Regions from separate parts of the Sanguibacter sp. Z41_6 genome, predicted to be linked through region 1. Evidence: riboswitches for the same ligand, from Rfam matches in the RefSeq annotation. Region 1 holds a riboswitch; the other holds the start of a gene.
What was found. Region 1 has a riboswitch for S-adenosylmethionine ahead of AC54T1_RS03575 (methylenetetrahydrofolate reductase). Riboswitches for the same ligand answer to the same signal wherever they lie in the genome.
Positions count from the first base shown of each region.

Region 2: linked by a shared signal. The riboswitch ahead of AC54T1_RS01220 (aminotransferase class V-fold PLP-dependent enzyme) and the one ahead of AC54T1_RS03575 (methylenetetrahydrofolate reductase) in region 1 are both predicted to bind S-adenosylmethionine.

Region 1 covers NZ_JCAQIF010000001.1:763,651-767,851, reverse strand. Annotated here, with positions in the region: gene AC54T1_RS03595 (NAD-dependent epimerase/dehydratase family protein) at 1-111, shown strand, start outside; gene AC54T1_RS03590 (PH domain-containing protein) at 202-741, shown strand; gene AC54T1_RS03585 (DUF2238 domain-containing protein) at 780-1,388, shown strand; gene AC54T1_RS03580 (glycosyltransferase family 2 protein) at 1,385-2,128, shown strand; SAM riboswitch class I at 2,186-2,290, shown strand; gene AC54T1_RS03575 (methylenetetrahydrofolate reductase) at 2,297-3,370, shown strand; gene metE (5-methyltetrahydropteroyltriglutamate--homocysteine S-methyltransferase) at 3,381-4,201, shown strand, end outside.
Region 2 covers NZ_JCAQIF010000001.1:264,241-268,441, forward strand. Annotated here, with positions in the region: gene AC54T1_RS01215 (tetratricopeptide repeat protein) at 1-338, shown strand, start outside; gene AC54T1_RS01220 (aminotransferase class V-fold PLP-dependent enzyme) at 394-1,806, opposite strand; SAM riboswitch class IV at 1,855-1,968, opposite strand; gene AC54T1_RS01225 (rhodanese-like domain-containing protein) at 2,076-2,510, shown strand; gene AC54T1_RS01230 (O-succinylhomoserine sulfhydrylase) at 2,507-3,727, shown strand; gene AC54T1_RS01235 (HAD family hydrolase) at 3,675-4,016, opposite strand; gene AC54T1_RS01240 (pyridoxamine 5'-phosphate oxidase family protein) at 3,931-4,201, opposite strand, start outside.

The DNA of each region.
Region 1 (4,201 bases):
GACCACTGGTACGACGCGGACCTCGTGTGGTCCCTCGTCGGCACGCCCCCGACCGAGGCGTTCCGGCTCACCGAGGCCCACCGACGCTGGTACGCCGCGGCGCTGAGCTGAGACCTGCGGCCAGGCCCTGCTCGGCCGTGGGCGCCGCGCGCGTCCGCACGTGTCCCGGGGCCTGAGCCCGCAGGTGGCAGGATGCTCGCCATGACCATCAGCCAGACGCTCGGCGAGGGCGAGCACGTCGTCCTCAACCTGCGCACGCACGCCAAAGCCCTGTTCCGTCCGGCTCTCGTGCTCGTGCTCGCCGTCGCGGCCGTGCTCGCGGCGCTGCTCCTCATCCCGGACAGCGACGCGCAGGGCTGGCTCCAGCTCGCCGTCGGCATCCTCGCGCTCGTCGCCGTCCTCGGCTGGGCGCTCGTGCCGTTCCTGCGGTGGGTGACCTCCCGCTACACCCTCACCAACCGTCGCCTCATCACCCGCAGCGGCATCCTCACGCGTACCGGCCGGGACATCCCGCTCTACCGCATCAACGACGTCACGTACGAGAAGGGGCTGCTCGACCGCATCCTCGGGTGCGGCACGCTCGTCATCTCCGACGCGACCGACAAGGCCGGTGTCGTGCTCCACGACATCCCGAACATCGAGCGCGTCCACGTCCAGCTCGCCGACCTGCTCTTCGCCGCCGACGACGGCACGGACGACGGTGAGCGCCCGCCGGGTGAGCCGCGCCGCGTGAGGCGCTGAGCGCGGCAGCCCGCCCCCGTCGTCGCTAGTGTTGCCCGGTGATCACCGCCGAGGCCCTCAGACCGCGGACCAGCACCATCCTCGTCGCGGACGGGCTCCGGGCGGCCGGGGCGGTGAGCATCGTCGTCGCTGGCGTGTGGCTCGGGTTCGTCGGGGTCGCACTCTTCGCGCTCGTCCTCCTCGGCCTCGTCGTGCCGCGGGCCGTGGGGCTGCCCGGTCCGCTCGACCTGTCGAACGGCGTCGTCCTGCTCGCTGCGGGGTGGATCAGCGCCTTCGACCTGTACACGTCGGTCGGCTGGCTGGACCTCGCCGTGCACCTCGTCGCGAACGGCGTGCTCGCCGTGCTCCTCTACGAGCTGCTCGCCGCGGTCGGGGCGGTACCGCCGGCGCCGGGCCGGGCCGCGCCGGGTCCGGCCGCGCCGCCCGGCAGCACTGTCCTCCGGCGGCCGCGGCTCGGCATCGCCGTGACGACGACCGCGATCGGCATGCTGCTCGCCGTCCTGTGGGAGTTCGGCGAGTGGGCCGGCCACACCTTCGTCGAGGACACGATCAGCGTCGGGTACCAGGACACGCTCGGAGACCTCGCAGCCGGCGGGCTGGGCTCCCTGCTCGCGGGCATCCTGCTCGCACGGGCGCCCCGCCGGTGAGCCTGCGGCTGTCCGTCGTCATCCCGTGCAAGGACGATGCGGAGCTCCTCGCCCGCTGCCTCGAGGCCCTGGCGCGCCAGACGCACCTCGCGGACGAGATCGTCGTCGTCGACAACGCGTCGTCGGACGACAGCGCGGACGTGGCACGGGCTGCAGGCGCTCGCGTCGTCGTCGAGCCCGCCCCCGGGATCCCCGCCGCCGCGTCCGCGGGGTACGACGCCGCGACCGGTGACGTCATCGCCCGGTGCGACGCGGACACGCTGCCGCCGGTCGACTGGTTGGAGCGGGTGCACGCGGCGTTCGTCGACGACCCGCGCCTCGGTGCGCTCACCGGGGCGGGGACGTTCTACGACCTCCCTGGCCTGCGCGGGGTCGCAGCGCGGACCTTCTACATGCGCGGGTACTACTGGGGCATGCACGCCGCCCTCGCCGGGGTGCCGCTGTGGGGATCCAACATGGCGCTGCGCCGGCAGACGTGGGCGCAGGTGAGCGACCAGGTGCACCGCGACGACCCGCTCGTGCACGACGACACCGACCTGAGCTTCCAGCTCCACCCGTCTGTCCGCGTGCGGTACGACCGCGACCTCGTCGTCGGGGTCTCGGGGCGGACCTTCGCCTCCCCCGGGAGCCTGGCACGGCGTTTCCGCTGGGCGTTCCGCACCCTTGCCGTGAACTGGCGGGTCGCCCCGCCGTGGACCCGATGGTCCCGCCGCCTCGCGTCCCAGGACCGACCCACCTGACGTCTCAGCGGATGGACAGTCCTGGACCAGCTGGTGGATGCCGACCTACAGTGGCGACAACCATCCAGAGCGGTCGAGAGTCCTGGCTCGTCGACGCCGCAGCAACCCCCCACAATGGAAGCCTCCTGAGGGTGCGGGTGCTAACGCCAGGTCCGATGGAGATCACCCATGACGGCTTCCGCAGCAGTACCCCCGGCGCACCGCGGTGCGCCCCACGAACGACCCCGGGTCGAGCGACCCACCGTGTCGTTCGAGATCATGCCCCCGCGCAACCCCGACGCGGCACCGAAGTTCTGGGCCACGGCCGAGCGCCTCGTCTCTGCGCGCCCCGACTTCATCTCCGTCACCTACGGCGCCGCCGGCGGTGACCGGGCCACGGCGCGCGCCGTGGTGAGCCGACTCATCCGCGAGACTCCCGTGCTGCCCATCGCACACCTCACGTGCGTGGGGGCGTCCCGGGACAACGTGGCCGAGGTCATCGACGAGTTCCTCGCCGAGGGCGTGCGCAGCTTCCTCGCGCTCCGGGGAGACCCCCCGCGCGACCAGCCCGACTGGCGCCCCAGCCCCGACGGCGTCAACTCCTCGGACGAGCTCGTCGCGCTGCTGCGCGAGGTCGAGGCCTCGCGCTGCGCCGCGGACCCCTCCACCGCGCTGCGGTCCGCCGCGCAGCCGCTGACCATCGCCGTCGCGGCGTTCCCCGGGGGGAACCTCGCCGCAGGGACGAGCCGCGAGCAGGAGGTCCAGCGGCTGCTCGAGAAGCAGCGGGCAGGCGCCGACTTCGCGATGACCCAGCTCTTCTACGAGCCGAGCACGTACATCGACTTCGTGGACGCCGCCCGCAGCGCGGGCGTCACGCTCCCGATCCTCGCGGGGATCCTGCCCATGACCGACCCAGCGCGGCTCGCCCGTGTCGAGACCCTCACCGGCGTCCCCGCCCCGGCAGCCGTCGTCCGCGACCTCGAGAAGGTCAGCGACCCGGCACGCCGCCACACTCTCGGCATCCGCGCCACCGTGGACCTCGCGGACGCCGTCCTCGCAGCCGGAGCCCCGGGCCTGCACATCTACACGTTCAACAAGCACGAAGCCGCACTAGACCTGCTCGAGGGCGTACACCTCGGCGGCGGGCACAGCACCGGAGACGCCTCCGGTGCCGGCTCGGACCTGGCCAGCGGGCCGTGGGTCGGCGCATCCATAGCAGCACTCCACCCGCCTGCGACCCCGGTCGCCGCGCAGAACTCCTAGGGATGACCCCATGACGCACCACGAGCACACCCATGCCCAGAACCGGACGACAAGCCGGACACAACCGACCATTCCCGCCCCGTTCCCGGCGGCAACCATCCTCGGCTACCCGAGGATCGGCCCGCGCCGCGAGCTGAAGAAGGCCGTCGAGGCCTTCTGGGCCGGACGCACCGACGTCGACACCCTCGAGGCGACCGCCGCGGCCCTGCGCAAGCGGACCCGGGACCGCCTCGTCGAGCTCGGCCTGCCCGCCGCAGGAGGCGCCGTCCCCGGCTCGTTCTCCTTCTACGACCAGGTGCTCGACGCCGCCACGACCGTCGGCGCCGTCCCCGCGCGGTTCGCAGGGCTCGCCGACGCCGACGGCCGGCTCGACCTCGCCGGCTACTTCACCGTCGCGCGCGGCGCCGGGGACGACGCTCCCCTCGAGATGACGAAGTGGTTCGACACGAACTACCACTACCTCGTCCCCGAGATCGGCCCGGACACGACGTTCCGGTACGCCAGCGACCGGATCGTCGCCGAGTTCACCGAGGCTCTCGCCGACGGCGTGAGCACCCGTCCCGTGATCGTCGGACCGGTGACGTTCCTCCTCCTGAGCAAGGCGGCCGACGACGCACCCGCCGGGTTCCGGCCGCTGTCGCGGCTCGCCGACCTGCTCCCGGTCTACGCCGAGCTGCTCCGCGCGCTCGCCGCGGCCGGTGCGCAGTGGGTGCAGCTCGACGAGCCGGGCCTCGTCACGGACACGATCGACGTGCCGCTCGTCGACGCCCAGCGCGCCCTCGCCGAGGCCTACCGTGTGCTGGGGACCGGGCTGGCACGCCCCGAGCGACC
Region 2 (4,201 bases), 500 kb from region 1:
CTGCGGACCTCGCTGCCCGGTCCGCCCTGGGTGTCATCGTCGCCGTCGTCGCGCTCACCGCGACCGCCGAGGCTGCCGTCCTTCAGCGCTGGAACCAGGCCGGGTGGTGGCGCCGTGTCCAGGCCGCTGTGCTCGCCCTGACCGCCACCGTGCTGCTCGTCCTTCTGCTCGTGACGTCGTTCGGTCGCCTCCAGGAGGCCACCCGGGCCTGGGGGGACGAGGAGCGCGACACCTCGGGCGAGACGGTGACGGTCCCGCCCGGTTTCCACGAGCCCTCGACGACAGTGCCGCCGATCGAGCTCCCGAGGATCCCACCGATCACGGTCCCGGACTTCTAGGACCGCGCAGCGTCACCGGGAAGCGTCACCGGGGAGCGTCACCGGGTCGCGGGGTTCAGGCGTTCGCGAGCTCGGCGACGATCGCCTGCACCGGCGCCGGACCGCACGCCGACCCGCCCGCGCCGAGCGTCGCGGCCGCCGTCCCGACCAGCCCGGTGAGACCGGTCACCTGCGGCAGCGGACGAGGGTCGTCCACGACGGCCCAGCAGCCGTCGACGACCTCGTACTGCACGGTCGGACCGGCGGCGAGGTAGGACGCGAGCGCCCCGACCAACCGGTCGACCTCCTCGAGCACCGTCCCGACGCCGACGCTCGCGCGGATGGCTCCGGCGTCGTACCCGAGGCGGGACAGGAGCGGGTGTGCGCAGAAGCGACCGTCGCGCACGCCGATGCCGTGCTCGGCGGACAGGTACGCCGCGACGAGGCCGGGGTCGTGTCCCACGACGGAGAAGGTGACGACACCCACTGGGTCGACGGCGTCGGCCCAGGCACGCACGACCTCGACGCCCGGGATCGCTCCGAGGCCGGTGACGAGGCGGTCGCGCAGGATCGCCTCGTGCGCCTCGAGCTCCGCTGCGGGGACCGACGCGAGGGCGTCGCAGGCCGCCGCGAGCGCGACGGCGCCGACGACGTTGGGCGAGCCGGCCTCGTGCCGGGCGGGCGCCGTCGTCCACTCGACGTCGACGAGGCCCACCTGCCGCACGGCGCCACCACCGGCGAGGTACGGCTCACCGGCGTCGAGCCAGTCGCGGCGTCCGACGAGCGCGCCGGACCCGAAGGGCGCGTACGTCTTGTGCCCGGAGAAGGAGACGTAGTCGACGCCGGTCTCCGCGAGCGAGAAGCGGCGGTGCGGGACGAGCTGGGCGCCGTCGAGGGCGACGCGCGCTCCGGCGTCGTGGGCGATCCGGACGAGGTCGGTGAGCGGCAGCGACTCACCGGTGACGTTCGAGGCACCGGTGACGGCGACGAGCGCATAGTGCGTGGCAGCGAGCTCGGCGCGCAACGCCTCGAGCGTCGCGGCGACGGACGACTCGCCCGTGAGGACGGTCGCGCCCCCGGCGCTGCGCTGCCACGGCAGGAGGTTGGCGTGGTGCTCGACGTCGAGGACGAGGACGCGCCCGGGCGTCCCGGACTCGTCCGTCGGGACACAACCGGCGAGCAGGTTGAGGGAGTCGGTCGTGTTGCGCGTGATGATCGTGACGTCGTCCTCGCGGGCGCCGACGAACTCGCCGATGGTCCGGCGGGCCGACTCGTAGAGGGCGGTGGAGACCTGGGAGAGGTACCCGGCACCGCGGTGCACGCTCGCGTACAGCGGGAGCACCTCGGCGACCCGGTCGGCGACGGCGCGCAGCGCCGGCGCGCTGGCGGCGCAGTCGAGGTTCGCGTACGCGACGGTCCGGCCGTCGACGAGCGGCACGCGCGTCTCGGACCCGACGACGGGCAGACATCCTGTGGTGGCGATCGACATGGTGGTCCTCCGGAAAACTCCTGGGGGACCAGCGATGACGACGACCAGACCCCGCGCTTGCCGACGTCGGGCGACGTCGGCCAGGTCTTCACCCGGGGCACCCCACCGCGGAAGGAGGGTTGCCGGCCAGCAAGCCGGGGCTGTCTGCTGGCACTCGTGACCTGTCTCAAGGATCCGGAACGCCTCAGGACGTGTCAACGCGCGAGCCCCATTTGTCTTACATCCTGGACGGGCTGTCTCACGGCGGGGGTCGCGGGTGATCCTCGACCATGACCTACGCCGGAGACCTCACACCCCACGATGCCTGGGCGCTCCTCGCGGAGAACCCCGCCGCCGTCCTCGTCGACGTCCGCACCGAGGGTGAGTGGCGCCAGATCGGCGTGCCCGACGTGAGCGAGCTCCCCGGTGACCGAGAGGTCGCGTTCGTCCAGTGGGTGACCCCGGCCGGACCCAACGAGGACTTCCTCGCCGAGCTCGCGGCCGTCGGTGTGGAGCCGGGCGACGGGCGCCCGGTGGTCTTCCTGTGCCGCTCCGGCCACCGCTCCGTCGCTGCCGCGACCCGGGCCACCGAGGCGGGGTTCAGACCGTCGTACAACGTCCTCGAGGGATTCGAGGGTGACACCGACGCCTACGGTCAGCGGACCGTCAACGGCTGGGTGCGCCGCGGTCTGCCCGCGACGACGTACACCGGGGAACCGTCATGACCGACCGTGACCTCCGTCCCGCGACGCTCGCCGTGCGCGGCGGGCAGGTCCGGAGCAACTTCGAGGAGACGTCCGAGCCGCTCTTCCTCACCCAGGGATTCGTCTACGCCAGCGGCGCCGAGGCCGAGGCGGCCTTCGCGGGCGACGTCGACCACTTCATCTACTCCCGCTACGGCAACCCCACGGTCCACATGTTCGAGGAGCGCCTGCGCCTGCTCGACGGCGCCGAGGCCTGCTACGCGACGGCGACGGGCATGTCCGCGGTGTTCACGTCCCTCGCGGCGCTCGTGACCTCGGGATCGCGGATCGTGTCCGCCCGCGCCCTCTTCGGGTCCACCGTCGTGATCTTCGACGAGATCTTCGCCGGCTGGGGCATCACGGTCGACTACGTCGACGCCCACGAGCTCGACCAGTGGCAGGCGGCGCTGTCCACCCCGGCGGACGTCGTCTTCTTCGAGACGCCGTCCAACCCCATGCAGGACATCGTCGACGTCGCGGCCGTGTGCGAGCTGGCCCACGCCGCGGGAGCCGTCGTCGTGCTCGACAACGTGTTCGCGACGCCCGTGCTGCAGCGGCCGTTCGAGCTCGGCGCCGACGTCGTCGTCTACTCCGCCACGAAGCACATCGACGGACAGGGCCGCGTCCTCGGCGGCGCGATCCTCGGCTCGAAGGAGTACATCGACGGGCCGGTGCAGAAGTTCATCCGCAACACCGGGCCGTCCCTCAGCCCGTTCAACGCATGGGTGCTGCTCAAAGGACTCGAGACCCTGAGCCTGCGGGTCCATGCCCAGACCGCCGCGGCGCTGCGCATCGCCGAGCACCTCGAGACCCTGCCCGGGATCAGCCGGGTGCGCTACCCGTTCCTGCCGTCGCACCCGCAGTACGAGCTCGCCCGGAAGCAGCAGACCGGTGGCGGCACGGTCGTGACGTTCGACCTCGAGGTGCCTGAGGGCACCGATGCGGACACCGCCAAGAAGCGCGCGTTCGCGTTCCTCGACGCGCTCGAGATCGTCGACATCTCCAACAACCTCGGCGACGCGAAGTCCCTCATCACGCACCCTGCGACGACGACGCACCGGCGGCTCGGCCCCGAGGGGCGCGCCGCCGTCGGCATCGCGGAGACGACCGTGCGCCTGAGCGTCGGCCTCGAGGACCCGCTCGACCTCATCGAGGACATCGAGCGCGCACTCGGGCGGGAAGCTCGACGAGCGACCTGATGACGGGATAGCGCCGGTGCGCAGCCAGCACTGAACGGTGCCGGTCGAGCCACACCGCGTCCCACCCTGCCGCGAGCGCGCCCTCGACGTCGGTGGCGGCACTGTCACCGACCATCACGCAGTCCGCCGGCGCGACCCCGAGCGCGTCCGGGCTCCGGGACTGGGTCACCGCTCGAGCGTGACGCTCCGGCGCCACGGCCCCGTCAGAGGTGGACGGTCTCGTTCTCGCCACCGTCGTAGCGCTCACCCTTCCTCTTCGCCTTGAGCAGGCTGAGCACCGTCGCGACACGGCCCGGCCCCTTCCAGTACTCGGCCGTCTCCCCGTGCACGACGACGAGAGCGACACCCGGTGACAACGGCCCGTCAGGGAACCATGCCTGAGCGGACCGGCTCCAGTGCGCCTCGATCTGGAGCGGGTCCGTGACGACCTCCGCCGGCCCGGACACGGAGAGCCACGCGGTGCTCGTCGCGAAG